2 regions of the Streptomyces sp. DT224 genome follow, and region 2 is predicted to be linked to the other one. Evidence: predicted binding sites of a transcription regulator. Region 2 holds the regulator's gene; the other holds the start of a gene.
The links. Region 2 encodes HrcA, which represses chaperone genes, less so after heat shock. Its sites were predicted from a motif close to TTNGCACTCNGNNNNNCNGAGTGCNAA; they were not measured.
Positions count from the first base shown of each region.

Region 1: the regulator HrcA is predicted to act here: its motif matches at 4,774-4,800, upstream of groL (chaperonin GroEL).

Region 1 covers NZ_JBNCLI010000009.1:44,847-52,524, reverse strand. Annotated here, with positions in the region: gene ACLQ2N_RS22755 (helix-turn-helix domain-containing protein) at 1-277, opposite strand, end outside; gene ACLQ2N_RS22750 (CocE/NonD family hydrolase) at 377-2,062, opposite strand; gene ACLQ2N_RS22745 (TetR/AcrR family transcriptional regulator) at 2,187-2,897, shown strand; gene groL (chaperonin GroEL) at 2,991-4,613, opposite strand; gene ACLQ2N_RS22735 (cold-shock protein) at 4,975-5,181, opposite strand; gene ACLQ2N_RS22730 (MoaD/ThiS family protein) at 5,537-5,815, opposite strand; gene thrC (threonine synthase) at 5,844-7,136, opposite strand; SAM riboswitch class I at 7,154-7,280, opposite strand; gene ACLQ2N_RS22720 (glucosyl-3-phosphoglycerate synthase) at 7,434-7,678, shown strand, end outside.
Region 2 covers NZ_JBNCLI010000003.1:186,425-194,102, forward strand. Annotated here, with positions in the region: gene ACLQ2N_RS08025 (nitronate monooxygenase) at 1-793, opposite strand, end outside; gene dnaJ (molecular chaperone DnaJ) at 906-2,042, opposite strand; gene hrcA (heat-inducible transcriptional repressor HrcA) at 2,043-3,059, opposite strand; gene ACLQ2N_RS08040 (MBL fold metallo-hydrolase) at 3,244-3,966, shown strand; gene ACLQ2N_RS08045 (DUF3097 domain-containing protein) at 4,066-4,884, shown strand; gene ACLQ2N_RS08050 (hypothetical protein) at 5,000-7,678, shown strand, end outside.

The sequences.
Region 1 (7,678 bases), on a different contig from region 2:
GCGCCTCCTCACGTTCCGCGACCGTCACCTCGTCGGTTCTGGCCGCGATCTGGACCCTCTCGCGTACCGGGTCGCCACTGGTGAGCAGCCGTACCGGGATGTCCAGCGCGACGGCGAGGCGGTCCAACTCCGCGAGCGTCACGTTGGCGCGCGCGCCGGTCTCGATACGGGTCAAGGTCGGTTGGGAGAGCTCGGCGCGTCGCGCGAGGTCACGCTGATTGAGCCCAGCGCGCTCACGTTCGCGGCGGATCCGCTCCCCCACACGTACGAGATCCACGAAGCACCTCCTTGTTGAATCTATTTTACTGGCCTGATTCACGAGGGCCAGTCGTATGTCTATCACCCGGGACTGACAGGGGAGGCCAGGCGCGTACCCCTACCCGGTCGCCCCCACCGGCAGCGTCAGCTCCGAGTCGGCGTGCACCGTCACCCGTACGGGTACGAACTCCGTCGCGTCGGTCCGGGGCTCCCCCGTGCCCGGGTTCAGCGCGTAGCGCGGGTGGGGCCCGGGGCTGATCTGCCAGCGGATGCGGTGGCCGGGCGCGAAGCGGTGGGCGGTGGGGGTCATCGGGACCGTCACGTGGACCGGGTCCGGGCCCGGGGTGCGGAGCTGGGCCAGACCGTCGCAGACGTTGGCCGAGCGGCCCTCCGGGTCCACGTCGCACAGCCGGACGAACACGTCGCCGTACCCCGTGTCCGTGGAGGCGCTGATCCGGGCGGAGACCGGGCCGAGGACGGTGAGCGGTGCGTCCAGGACGGGCCCGGTGAACGTCAGGACGTCCGCGCGCGCCTCCGACGACGCGTTGTCCCGCGCCCCGGCGGTACGGGAGAGCAGCGCACCGCCCAGCGTCGGCACCGGGTCGTCCGGGTCGTGGCGGAAGGAGGCGACGGGGGCGGTGTCCGTGGGGGCCTCGCGGGTCAGGTGGCCGTCGGCGGTCGGGTACCAGGAAGCCGTGGACGCCTCCGGAGGCCACGCGTCCAGGTCCCGGACCGTCGCCTCCGCGCCGCCCACGTGCACCCGCACCGGCGTCGGGCGCAGACCGGACGGGTCGTCGCACAGGTGGGCCCGGAGCCAGGCCAGGGACTCGGTGAACACCTCGGCCCAGCCCGCCTGGAGCGCCGAGGTGTGGGTCCACGGGCCGACGAGCAGGGACGCCTCGGCGCCCGCCCGGCGCAGCCGGCCGTACTGCGCGAAGGTCTGGTCCGCGAGGGCGTCGTGCCGGCCGGTGATCAGGGCGACGGGCACGGCCGCCCGGTCCGCCGCCCCGGCCAGGGACGCGCCCTCCCAGTACGGGTCGTCCGCGTCCGGGTGGGCCATCACGTCGTCCAGCCAGGGGATCTCCCCGCCGAGCGCGTCCGCGTACGCCCCGCGCAGCGGACGCGCGGTGACGGCGGAACGCACCCGGCGCTGGAGGCGCAGGGTGGCCCGGACGAACGGGCCCATGCCCCGGTGCTGATACGTCATGCCGGCGCCCACAGCGAGCGCGGTCTCCAGGGCGAGGACGCCGTCCGTGTGGAAGAGGGCGTACGGATCGTGCAGCCCCACCTGCACCACCATGGCCTTCAGCTCCGGCGGCGGATCGAGGGCCAGCGCCCACTGGACGTACCCGAGGTAGCTGGGGCCGGCGGTGCCCAGCCGCCCGTCGAACCAGGGCTGTTCGCGCAGCCAGGCGACCGCCGCCAGGCCGTCGGCGGGCTCGTTGCGCCAGAGGTGGAAGGCACCGCCCGAACCGCCGGTGCCCCGGCAGCTCTGCAGGACCACATGGAAGCCCTGCTCGGCGAAGAGGATGCCGTACTGCGGGGACCACGGCACTCCCCGTCCGTACGGCGTACGGACCAGAAGGGTGGGGAAGTCGCCCTCGGCGCGCGGGAAGTAGTGGTCGGTGACCAGCGGACTGCCGTCGGCGGCGGGGACCGCCAGACCGCGCTCCACGCCCACCTTGTAGCGCGCGGCGGGCAGCCCGCGCCAGGAGGCGCGCATCAGCCGGGAGGCGAGCGGCGGCTTCGCGGACGACGGCGTCCATGCGGCCCGGGGGCGGGCGTCGGGCGTCGGTCGGGTCATCTTCGCCTCCATCGGTACGTCATGCGGCGGTGCGGCAGCCCGCACTCTATTCTCGTACTGCGTACGAGAATACTGGATGCTTGGATGGGCCGTGGAGGCGACCCGGGTGAGAGAGGCTGAGAACGTGACCCGCACCGAAGGGGCCGGAGGCATTGATCCGCGCGTGCTGTGGCGGGAGCAGGACCGGCCCCGGCGCGGGCGCAGACCCGCGTTCAGCCGCGAGGCGATCACGGCCGCCGCCGTCGCCGTCGCGGACGCCGAGGGGATCGACGCGGTCACCATGCGGCGGGTCGCCGCCGAGGTGGGCGCCGGCGTCATGTCGCTGTACAGCTACGCCCCGGACAAGGAGACGCTGCTCGACCTCATGGTCGACCACGTCTCCGGCGAGCTGCCCGCGTCGGACCCGCTCACCGGCGACTGGCGCGCCGACCTCAAGACCATCGGCCGCCACCAGCGCGCGAACATGCTCCGCCACCCCTGGCTGCCCGCCGCCGTGCAGGCCCGCCGGTCCCTGGGCCCCCGCACGCTCGCCTTCGTGGAGCACGCACTGGCCGCCCTGCGGCCCAGCGGGCTCGACGGGGCGGCCCGCCTGGAGGTCTTCGCCCAGCTCACCTCGTTCGTGGCGGCCCAGGTGGGCTACGAGGTCGGCCGGGCCCGGGCTGCCCAGGACCCCGGCCGGGCCGCCGCCGAAGCGCTCTATCTGGCCGAGGTCGCGGCGGACGGCGACCATCCGGAACTGGCCGAGGCCCTGGCGACGGCCGGCCGGCCCGTCACCCCCGACGCCATGTTCGACCGCTTCCTCACCCGCCTCGTGGACGGCCTCGACGCGGGCTGAGCCCGTACGCGCACACACAACGACACCGGCCCCCGGGGACGAATCCCCGGGGGCCGGTGTCTTGGTACTGCTGGAACTGCTGACCCGTCGGGATCAGAAGTCCATGTCACCGCCCGGCATGCCGCCCGGAGCGGCCGCGGCGGCCTTCTCCGGCTTGTCGGCGATGACGGCCTCGGTGGTGAGGAACAGCGCGGCGATCGACGCGGCGTTCTGCAGGGCGGAGCGCGTGACCTTCGCCGGGTCGAGAATGCCCTCGGCGATCATGTCGACGTACTCGCCGGTCGCGGCGTTGAGGCCGTGACCGATCGGCAGGTTGCGCACCTTCTCCACGACGACGCCGCCCTCGAGACCACCGTTGACGGCGATCTGCTTCAGCGGGGCCTCCAGCGCGAGCTTGACGGCGTTCGCGCCGGTCGCCTCGTCACCCGAGAGCTCCAGCTTCTCGAAGACGGCCGAGGCCTGGAGCAGAGCCACGCCACCACCGGCGACGATGCCCTCCTCGACGGCGGCCTTGGCGTTGCGCACCGCGTCCTCGATGCGGTGCTTGCGCTCCTTCAGCTCGACCTCGGTCGCGGCACCGGCCTTGATGACGGCCACGCCGCCGGCCAGCTTCGCCAGGCGCTCCTGGAGCTTCTCGCGGTCGTAGTCCGAGTCGGAGTTCTCGATCTCGGCACGGATCTGGTTGACGCGGCCCTGGACCTGGTCGCTGTCACCGGCGCCGTCGACGATCGTCGTCTCGTCCTTGGTGATGACGACCTTGCGGGCGCGGCCGAGCAGGTCGAGACCGGCGTTCTCCAGCTTGAGGCCGACCTCCTCGGAGATGACGGTGCCGCCCGTGAGGATGGCGATGTCACCGAGCATGGCCTTGCGGCGGTCGCCGAAGCCCGGGGCCTTGACGGCGACGGACTTGAAGGTGCCGCGGATCTTGTTGACGACCAGGGTCGACAGGGCCTCGCCCTCGACGTCCTCGGCGATGATCAGCAGCGGCTTGCCGGACTGCATGACCTTCTCCAGCAGCGGAAGGAGGTCCTTCACGTTGCTGACCTTGGAGTTGACGATCAGGATGTACGGGTCGTCCAGGGACGACTCCATGCGCTCCATGTCGGTGGCGAAGTACGCCGAGATGTAGCCCTTGTCGAAGCGCATACCCTCGGTGAGCTCCAGCTCCAGACCGAAGGTCTGGGACTCCTCGACGGTGATGACGCCTTCCTTGCCGACCTTGTCCATCGCCTCGGCGATGAGCTCGCCGATCTGGGTGTCGGCGGCGGAGATGGAGGCGGTCGAAGCGATCTGCTCCTTGGTCTCCACGTCCTTGGCCTGCTCCAGGAGGGCGGCGGAGACGGCCTCGACGGCCTTCTCGATGCCCCGCTTGAGAGCCATCGGGTTCGCACCCGCGGCCACGTTGCGCAGGCCCTCGCGGACGAGCGCCTGGGCGAGAACGGTGGCGGTGGTCGTACCGTCGCCGGCGACGTCGTCCGTCTTCTTGGCGACCTCCTTGACCAGCTCCGCACCGATCTTCTCGTACGGGTCCTCCAGCTCGATCTCCTTGGCGATGGACACGCCATCGTTGGTGATCGTGGGGGCGCCCCACTTCTTCTCGAGGACGACGTTGCGACCCTTGGGGCCAAGGGTGACCTTGACGGCGTCGGCGAGCTGGTTCATGCCGCGCTCGAGACCGCGCCGGGCCTCCTCGTCGAACGCGATGATCTTGGCCATGTGAAGTGGTCCTCCCGGACAGGGGTGGATTGCTCCGGACCGAGTGGCGCCCGCGACGGACGGCCTGCGTGCCCTGCGGTTCCTTCCCGCCTGGCCTGCGGGCCTCACCGGCCCGGTCCAAATTCTGTCACTCTCACCTGGAGAGTGCTAAGCCCAATGATTAGCACTCGACCCCGTTGAGTGCAAGCGCCGAAGGCTCCTTGAGGGGTGGCGGTCCGGCGACGGGAGGGCGCAAGCGCCGGCCTCGGCACGGGGACAACCCCCGCCCCCGGTAACCCCCGGGCACGACGAAGGGCCCGTACCCCTAGGTACGGACCCTTCGTACGTGCGTGGCGTCGCGGCCGACGTGCCGTGCCGCGCTTCAGCCGACGGCGAGCTTGACCATGTCCGCCTGCGGCCCCTTCTGGCCCTGCGAGATCTCGAACTCGACCCGCTGACCTTCTTCGAGGGTGCGGTACCCGTCCATCTGGATCGCGCTGTAGTGGACGAATACATCCGCACCACCGTCGACCGCGATGAAGCCGTACCCCTTCTCCGCGTTGAACCACTTGACGGTGCCCTGAGCCATGCCTAACTCCCCTGTAACGTGTGTGCGCCGAAGCGCGTCGACCGCGGCTGAATGTATCTGCCCAACTGCCCTGTGCGACAGGTCAATCGGACGACAATTCTGCGCAGCACCGATCGCCCGAATACGGGGAATCCATGAGCTTGCGGGGCAAGTCGGGCCCGGCAAAGGTGACTTATGGAACAAGAGAGTCCGGCACATTGGCTGCTTCTGATCGTGGCGCGGCGCATTCTCATATGCGGGGGGCACGGGCAGCGAAGGGGACTTCCCACACTCTACCCCGCTCAACCATGCAGAATTGCCCCCTCCGCTTCTGTCGCGGAGGGGGCAATCACGGTGACGCTGCGCGGCCGTGGGCTCAGCAGCCGCCGGCCACGGCGGGGATGATCGAGACGCCGGCACCGTCCGGGGTCGCCGCGTCGAGGCCGCCCTCGAAGCGCACGTCGTCGTCGTTGACGTACACGTTGACGAAGCGGCGCAGCTTGCCCTGGTCGTCCAGCACGCGCGCGGCGATGCCCGGGTGGTCCTTCTCCAGGGAGGCGATGACCTCGGAGAGGGTCGCGCCCTCGGCCGGAACCTCGGCCTTGCCGCCGGTGTAGGTGCGGAGGATGGTGGGAATGCGGACCTTGACGCTCATGGCGGTGCCTTCCTGAAGTCTCGGGTGGTCAGCTGGTGGCGAGTCCGGCGGCGCGGAAGGCGTCCAGGCTCGGGCGGATGGTGGCGGTCGCCTGTGAGGTGTCGGCCACCGCGTCCAGCGTCTTGAGGCCGTCACCCGTGTTCAGGACGACGGTGGTGAGCGCCGGGTCGAGCAGACCGGCGTCGATCAGCTTCTTCGTCACGCCGACCGTCACCCCGCCCGCCGTCTCAGCGAAGATGCCCTCGGTGCGGGCCAGCAGCTTGATCGCGTCCACGACCTGCTCGTCGTTCACGTCCTCGACGGCGCCGCCGGTGCGGCGGGCGATGTCCAGGACGTACGGGCCGTCGGCCGGGTTGCCGATCGCGAGGGACTTGGCGATCGTGTTCGGCTTCTGCGGGCGGACCACGTCGTGACCGGCCTTGAAGGCGGTGGAGACCGGGGAGCAGCCCTCGGCCTGGGCGCCGAAGATCTTGTACGGCTTGTCCTCGACCAGGCCGAGCCTGATCAGCTCCTGGAGGCCCTTGTCGATCTTCGTGAGCTGCGAGCCGGACGCGATCGGGATGACGATCTGGTCGGGCAGCCGCCAGCCGAGCTGCTCGCAGATCTCGTACGCCAGCGTCTTGGAGCCCTCGCCGTAGTACGGACGCAGGTTGACGTTGACGAAGCCCCAGCCCTCGCCCAGCGGGTCGCCGATGAGCTCGGAGCAGAAGCGGTTGACGTCGTCGTAGTTGCCCTCGATGCCGACCAGCTCACCGCCGTACACCGCGGCCATGACGACCTTGCCCTGCTCCAGGTCGTGCGGGATGAACACGCAGGAGCGCAGGCCCGCCCGGGAGGCGGCGGCGCCGACCGCTCCGGCGAGGTTGCCGGTCGAGGAGCAGGAGAGCGTGGTGAAGCCGAAGGCGCGGGCGGCCTCGACGGCGATGGCGACGACCCGGTCCTTGAAGGAGTGCGTCGGGTTGCCCGAGTCGTCCTTCACGTACAGGCCGCCGGTCACACCCAGCTCGCGGGCGAGGTTGTCGGCCTTGACCAGCTTGGTGAAGCCGGGGTTGAGATTGGGCTTGTCGGCCACATCGGCGGGCACCGGCAGCAGCGGCGCGTAACGCCAGATGTTGTTCGGGCCGGCCTCGATGCGCTTCTTCAGCTCGTCGGGGGAGCCGCTCGGCAGGTCGTACGCCACTTCGAGCGGCCCGAAACAGGACGCGCAGGCGAAAATGGGTCCCAGTGCGAACCGTTCACCGCACTCGCGGCAGGAAAGGGCCGCGGCGGGACCGAGGTCCACGGAAGATTCGGTGTTCGCTGCGACAGTCTCAACAGCCATGATGGCGAGGCCCTTTCTCCTCATCTTCCTCACGACGCGTTTCGCCGTGAGACGGAATTGGCACCTTCCCCACCTGACCTCGCGGTCGGCAGGAGGGTTGCCGGGACTTCAACGGGCCGTTCCCTCTGTCCCTCTGGATGAGCGCTGTGGCGACGGATCATGGATCCGCGCGTTTGTCGGCGGACCGACCCCGGCATGCGAGGGCCGTCCGCGTTGTTCAAGACTGTAACCGAAGGACCGGACGGGTGAGATAGCCGTCCGTACCGCGAGATGGATCACATACAGGGAGTATCGACGGTGCTCGAAGAGGTCGAACGCTGGCTGACCAGGCGCTCCTGGTCGGCCGCCGACCACCCGCCGGCGAGCGTGCGGGCCGCCGCGACCGGTACGGGCGTCAGCGTCGTCCTACCGGCCCTCAACGAGGCCGCGACCGTCGGGGACATCGTCGCGACGATCCGGCGCGAGCTGATGGAGCGCGTTCCGCTGGTGGACGAGCTGGTCGTGATCGACTCGGGCTCCACGGACGCCACCGCCGAGGTCGC
Region 2 (7,678 bases):
TGGTCCGGACGAACAGCGGGTTGGTCAGGGCCTGCTTGTGCAGGACGTGGGCGCCGGACTCCGGGCAGGCCAGGAAGGCCGTGCCGAGCTGGGCGGCGTCGGCGCCCGCCGCGAGGACGGCGGCGATCTGGGCGCCGCGCATCAGGCCGCCGGCGGCGACGACCGGTATCTGCACGGTCTCGCGGACCTGGGTGACCAGGCTCAGCAGCCCCGTCCCGCCGTCCTCGGTCACCGGGTCGTCGTGGAACGTGGAGCGGTGGCCGCCCGCCTCGGTGCCCTGGGCGCAGACGGCGTCGGCCCCCGCCCACTCGGCAGCCTGGGCCTCCTCCGGCGAGGTGACCGTGACGACGGTGTACGTCCCGGCGGCCGCGAACGCGTCGAGCGTGTCGCGCGAGGGGCAGCCGAAGGTGAAGGAGACGACCGGGACCGGGGCGGCGAGGAGGACGGCGAGCTTGTCCTCGTAACCGTCGTCGCCGGGGACGTCCGGGTCACCGAGCGCGGTCTCGTAAGCGGTGGCCTCGCCCGTGAGCCGGCGGCGGTAGTCCGCCAGTGCGGCGGGGTCCGCCGGTTCGCACTGCGGCATGAACAGGTTGACGCCGAAGGGCTGCCCGGTCAGGCCGCGCACCTGCTGGACCTCGTCCCGCAGGGCGTCCGCCGTCTTGTAGCCGGCGGCCAGGAAGCCGAGCCCGCCGGCCTCGGAGACCGCGGCGGCGAGCTGCGGGCAGGACGGACCGCCGGCCATGGGGGCCTGCACGATGGGGTACCGGCACAGAGCGGTCAGCGCGGAGGGCATGACCGCATCGTGTCATGTCCTTCCTGTCCCGTGATGCCCGCCCCGCGACAGCGTCCGAGCGCAGCGCGGTACGGACCCGGAGGCCGAGCCCGTACCGCAAACACGCGGTCCGTCAGCGGCCGTTGAAGGCGTCCTTCAGTCGGGAGAACAGGCCCTGCTGGCCCGGCTGGAACTGGCCGGTGGGCCGCTCCTCGCCGCGCAGCTCGGCCAGTTCGCGCAGGAGGCGTTCCTGCTCGGGGTCCAGCTTCATCGGGGTGGTCACCTCGACGTGCACGATGAGGTCGCCGCGCCCCCCGCCCCGCAGGTGGGTGATGCCGCGCCCGTGCAGCGGGACGGACTGGCCGGACTGGGTGCCCGGCCGGATGTCGACCTCCTCCAGGCCGTCCAGCGTCTCCAGCGGCACCTTGGTGCCGAGGGCCGCCGCCGTCATGGGGATGGTGACCGTGCAGTGCAGGTCGTCGCCGCGGCGCTGGAACACCGCGTGCGGCAGCTCGTGGATCTCGACGTAGAGGTCGCCGGCGGGGCCGCCGCCGGGACCGACCTCGCCCTCGCCCGCGAGCTGGATGCGGGTGCCGTTGTCGACACCGGCGGGGATCTTCACGGTCAGCGTGCGCCGCGAGCGGATGCGGCCGTCGCCGGCGCACTCCGGGCACGGGGTCGGCACGACCGTACCGAAGCCCTGGCACTGCGGGCAGGGGCGGGAGGTCATGACCTGGCCGAGGAAGGACCGGGTGACCTGGGAGACCTCACCGCGGCCGCGGCACATGTCACAGGTCTGCGCCGAGGTGCCGGGGGCCGCGCCCTCGCCGCTGCACGTGGTGCAGACGACGGCGGTGTCGACCTGGATGTCCTTGGTGGTCCCGAAGGCGGCCTCGGAGAGGTCGATCTCCAGCCGGATCATGGCGTCCTGGCCGCGCCGGGTGCGCGAGCGGGGCCCGCGCTGCGACGACGTACCGAAGAACGCGTCCATGATGTCGGAGAAGTTGCCGAAGCCGCCCTGGCCGAAACCGCCCGCGCCGGCGCCGCCGGACTGCGAGAGCGGATCGCCGCCGAGGTCGTAGACCTGCTTCTTCTGCGCGTCCGACAGGACCTCGTAAGCGGCGTTGATCTCCTTGAACCGCTCCTGGGTCTTCGGATCGGGGTTGACGTCCGGGTGCAGCTCGCGGGCGAGCCTCCGGAATGCCTTCTTGATCTCGTCCTGGGAAGCGTCGCGGCGCACGCCGAGTACGGCGTAGTAGTCCGTGGCCACTTACGACTCCGCCAGGATCTGTCCGACGTAACGTGCCACTGCGCGTACCGCTCCCATCGTTCCGGGGTAGTCCATGCGGGTCGGTCCGACCACGCCGAGTTTGGCGACTGCCTCGTCGCCCGAACCGTAGCCGACCGCGACGACGGACGTGGAGTTGAGCCCCTCGTGGGCGTTCTCGTGCCCGATGCGTACGGTCATGCCCGAGTCCTTGGCCTCGCCGAGCAGCTTCAGCAGCACGACCTGCTCCTCCAGTGCCTCCAGCACCGGCCGGATCATCACCGGGAAGTCGTGTCCGAAGCGGGTGAGGTTGGAGGTGCCGCCGATCATCAGCCGCTCCTCCGTCTCCTCGACGAGGGTTTCGAGCAGGATCGAGAGGACGGTGGACACGGTTCCCCGGTCCTCGCTCTCGAAGGATTCCGGCAGGTCCTGCACCAGCTGCGGGACGTCCGCGAACCGGCGGCCCACCACCCGGCTGTTGAGCCGGGCCCGAAGATCGGCGAGGGAGGTCTCGCCGAACGGCGCCGGGCAGTCCACCAGCCGCTGTTCGACCCGGCCGGTGTCCGTGATGAGCACGAGCATCAGCCGCGCCGGGGCCAGGGACAGCAGTTCCACATGCCGCACCGTCGAACGGGTCAGCGAGGGGTACTGCACGACGGCGACCTGCCGGGTCAGCTGCGCGAGCAGCCGTACGGTACGGCCCACGACGTCGTCCAGGTCGACGGCGCCGTCGAGGAAGTTCTGGATGGCGCGGCGCTCCGGCGACGAGAGGGGCTTGACGCCCGCCAGCTTGTCCACGAAGAGCCGGTAGCCCTTGTCCGTCGGGATGCGCCCGGCGCTGGTGTGGGGCTGGGCGATGAAGCCCTCCTCCTCCAGCACCGCCATGTCGTTGCGGACGGTCGCCGGGGACACCCCCAGCTTGTGCCGCTCGGTGAGCGCCTTGGAGCCGACGGGCTCCTCGGTCCCGACGTAGTCCTGGACGATCGCGCGCAGCACTTCGAGTCTGCGTTCGCTGAGCATCGCGCGCACACCTCCAGCTGTCCACGTCGGTGTCCCGGGCCGTTCCCGGGATTCCTCCTGGCACTCGGTGCGTACGAGTGCCAGTGATCCCCGGCCAGTGTACGGCGACGGGGTGGTGCCCTAGCAAGGGCGACCGGCCACCGTGCCGCCCGATCGCGCAGGTCGCTGCCGATAGCGTCGCCGCGTGGATGCTTCTTGGGAAGACTTCGGATGGGAGCGGCTGGGTCACGGAACGGGCCGCAGGCGCCTTCCCGTCTGGGACGCGACGGCCCTGCTGGTGGCCGGTCCGGACGGGGCGCTGCTCTGCGACACCGGCTCGTCACTGCGCGAGGGTGTGGAACTGCGCACCCAGGCAGAGGCACTGCTGGGCCGGAGGGTGACGCACATCGCACTCAGCCATCCCCATTTCGACCATGTCCTGGGTACGGCGGCGTTCGCCGGTGCGCGGGTGTACGGCTCCGAGGGCACGGCGAAGCTGCTGCGGCGCGGCGCGGACGAGCTGTACGCGGACGCGGTGGCCCAGGGCCTGCCCGAGGCGGACGCGGCCGGGTCCCTCGACGTGCTGGTCGCCCCGGACCACGAGGTGCGCGGGGAGCTGGTGGTGGACCTGGGCGGCGGCCGGGAGGCGGTCCTGGTGAACATGGGCGCGGCACACAGCGGCCACGACCTCGCGGTGCTGGTCCCGGGCTCCCCCGCCCTGGTGTTCTGCGGCGACCTGGTCGAGGAGTCCGGCGAACCCCAGGCGGGCCCGGACGCCCGCCCGGCGTGCTGGCCGGCGGCGCTGGACCGGCTGCTGGAGCTGGGCGGGGACGACGCGCTGTACGTGCCGGGGCACGGGGCGGTGGTGGACGCGGCGTTCGTCCGCGCCCAGCGGGAGGCGCTGGCCGGGCGGTTCGGCGTGTCGTAGAGGGCTTCGGGGTTCGGCGCGTCGTGTGCGGGGAAGGGGGACGGCCGGACCGCCTCCCGGTTCGGCGTGTCGCGGGTCTTCCCCGCTTATCGTCGTGCGATGCGCAGCTACCAGCCCGATCTGACCCCGCCGTGGAAGAAGTCCGCCCCCGCCCCGGAGGTGCCCGCCGAGACCGACCTGGTCGTGGAGGAGGCGGTCACCGGATTCTGCGGCGCGGTCATCCGGTGCGAGAAGACCGCCGAGGGGCCGACGGTGACCCTGGAGGACCGGTTCGGCAGGTGCCGGGTCTTCCCGATGGCGCCGCGCGGCTTCCTGCTGGAGGGCAAGGTCGTCACGCTGGTGCGCCCGCCGGCCGGGGGGCCGGTGCGGCCCACGCGCACGGCGTCCGGTTCGGTGGCGGTGCCCGGGGCGCGGGCGCGGGTGGCGCGGGCCGGGCGGATCTATGTGGAGGGACGGCACGACGCGGAGCTGGTCGAGCGGGTCTGGGGGGACGACCTCCGCGTCGAGGGCGTGGTCGTGGAGTACCTGGAGGGCATCGACGACCTGCCGGCGATCGTGCGGGAGTTCTCGCCCGCGCCGGACGCCCGCCTCGGGGTGCTCGTCGACCATCTGGTGCCCGGCTCCAAGGAGTCCCGGATCGCGGCCCAGGTGTCGGACGGCGACGTGCTGGTGGTCGGGCACCCGTACATCGACGTGTGGGAGGCCGTGAAGCCCGCGTCGGTGGGGATCGCCGGATGGCCGGTGGTGCCGCGCGGGCAGGACTGGAAGACGGGTGTGTGCCGGGCGCTGGGCTGGCCGGAGAACACCGGCGCGGCCTGGCGGCGCATCCTGTCCTCGGTCCGCTCCTATCGGGACCTTCAGCCCGAACTCCTTGGCCGGGTCGAGGAATTGATCGATTTCGTCACCCTTCCGGACTGATGTCCGGCGGTCCTTCCCGTCGATCCGGCACCGATCCGGACGAATGCCTGCGCCTCGCACACATCATCGGTTATTGAGTGGGGCCAGGCTCTTTCGCGAGGGAAGGACGGGGGCGATGGCACGCGAGGTTTGGCGGGACACGGCGGAGAACGAGGCGGCCTCCGCCGTCTTCCACTTCGTGCAGCAGCTCATCGACGGCTACCGCGACAACCGGCCCGTGATGCCCCTGGTGGTCCTCCAGGCCGCCGACGCCGACGTACCGGCCGACGTGGACGCCCGGGTCGAGCAGATCGTGCGCCAGGTCCACCGGGCCAACCAGCCGCGCCGCGTCCCCCTGCGACTGCTCGACGGGCGCGGCGAGACCCCGTACGACGCGGCGCTCGACATGGTCCGCACGCTGACCGAGAAGCCGTGGGAGACCCGGGGCGGGTCGCAGTACAAGCCGTTCGCCTTCCCCCGTTCCCGGCTGCTCGGCGCCATCGAGCAGGCCACCGAGGCCGTGCTGCGGGACCCGGACCCGGGCTGCTCCCGGGACCAGCGCGACGAGCGGATCCTGGAGGAGCTGAGCGCGCTGCGCTGGCGGGCCGGGCGGCGCGGCCGGGGCACCTGGTGGACCGCGTTCCGTGAGTCGGTGCGGCCGGAGACGTTCGTGGGGGCCGTGGTCATCGCGGTCCTGGGTGTGCTGCTCGGCGAGATCGGCTGGCTGCCGACCGTGCTGGTGGCCCTGGGGGCGGTCCTCGGGCTCGCGGTGGTCCGGCTGGTGTCGACGTCGGCGCCGCCCCTGCTGTGGCTGCGCCGGGCCAGCAAGTGGTTCGCCACCACCTCGTCGCTGGCCGCCGCCAGTACCGGCTATCCGTCGGACGGCTGGTCCCGGTTCTCCCCGAGCGGTTCGTGGCGGGTGATCCGGGCGCGGGCGGCGGTGGTCGCCGGGCGGGTGGCCGACGCGGCGGCGGGCGACGAGCGGTCCCGCCAGTTCCACCTGGAGCTGCGGGTCCAGGCGCTGCTGGAGGACCTGCGCAACAACTACCGGCCGCATGCGCCGGACTGGCGGCGCGGCAAGCGGACCGTGCCGCCGGTGGTCTTCCTGCCGAGGGCCGTCCAGAGCAACGGCGGCGTCCAGCTGATCAACGCGGTCAACAACGTCCGCTCCCGGCGCAGCGAGGTCGATCCGCTGCTGCTCCTGGCCTCCCTGCCGGCGGCCGAGATCCTGCGGCACACCCCGCCGCTGCCGCCCGACCCGCCGCCCGCGCACACGGGTGCGGCGCGGGCCCGGTACGAGGACTGGGTCGGCCACCTCAGCGTGGGCCAGTCGCCCTCGGCCACCGCCACGCCCGCCTGGGTGCTGCGGCTGCCGCTGTCGACGGCGCAGCTGACCCATGAGCACGCGCACGCGCAGCTGTCCACGGAGCGGGTGCGCAGGACGTGGGTGTGGTGGGTGATGTCGCGGACGACGGTCGCCTGCCTGATGGCCGCCGCGCTGCTGGGGACCATGCTGCTGAGCAACCACCTGGCGAACCGCTACTGCCACGGGCCCCTCACGGACGTCGACACCGACTCGGTGCGGCTGGACGGTCCGGGCGGCGGGGACAAGGAGTGCGTCGGCGTGGCGACGACCACCCGGGTGCGCTTCGCGGAGGGCAACGACCTGGAGCTGGACGGGGCGGGGGCGGGGGTCACCTTCGACCGGATCGAGCGGGCGGTGGCCGAGGAGAACGCCTCGATCGAGCCGGGCGACAAGTACGTCACGCTGATCTACACGGGGCCGTTCACCGCCCCCTCCCCGGAGCGCACCCGCAAGGCCCTGGAGGAGCTGACCGGCGTCTACCTCTACCAGCACCACACCAACACGCTGGACTTCTCCGTCAAGCTGCGGGTGCTGACCGCCAACGGCGGGCAGGACATGCTCCAGCAGATACCCGCGGTGAAGAAGATCATCGAGGTGGCCGAAAGGGACCCCTCGGTCGTCGGCGTGGTCGGGCTCGGCCGCGACACCACCGACAGCCCGGAGGCCACCGCGCTCCTTCAGCAGGCGGGCCTGCCCGTGGTGGACACCACCAACTCCGGCGGCTACCTGGCGACGGACTACTCCAACTACTTCGGCCTGGCGGCCACCGACCGGGAGCAGGCCGACGCCCTCGGCCTCGTCGCCGAGCAGGTGGCCGCGAGGGCGGCCGGCAAGCACAAGCCGCAGGCCTTGGTCCTCTCACGCAAGCTCGTCAACAACGACAAGGACCGCTACACGGTGGAGCAGCGCAAGGCGGGCAGCGCGATGCTGGAGGAGTCGGGCTTCGAGCTGTCGGATCCGGTGGAGTACGACCTCGGCCGCCGCAGCAGCGCCGACCTGGACCGGCCGGTCCAGCGGATCTGCGCCGCGGACCCGGCGCCGGACGCCCTGTACTTCGCGGGCCGGGTCGAGGACGTCGCCAACCTGATGAGCCGGCTCACCCACAGCTGTTCGCGCCGCCCCATCACCGTCTTCACGGGCGACGACCTCACCAAGGCCCGGCTCGACGCGAGCACGGACACCACGAAGAACGTCACGCTCTACCACACGGCCCTGGCGCCGATGAGCCGCGGCCGCGCCGACGGCTTCTACGAGGAGTCGCACCGGGCCCTGGGGAAGCTGCTGCCCGAGGGTGCGACGCTTCCCCGCCTGCCGGCGTCGAAACCGTACGAGGACCCGCTCTTCGCGAGCGGCCAGTCGGTGATGTCGTACAGCGCCACGGCCGCGCTGTACGACGCGGCGAGCCACGGCGACGCGGCGAACAGCGCCGCGGAGACCTGGGCGAACCTC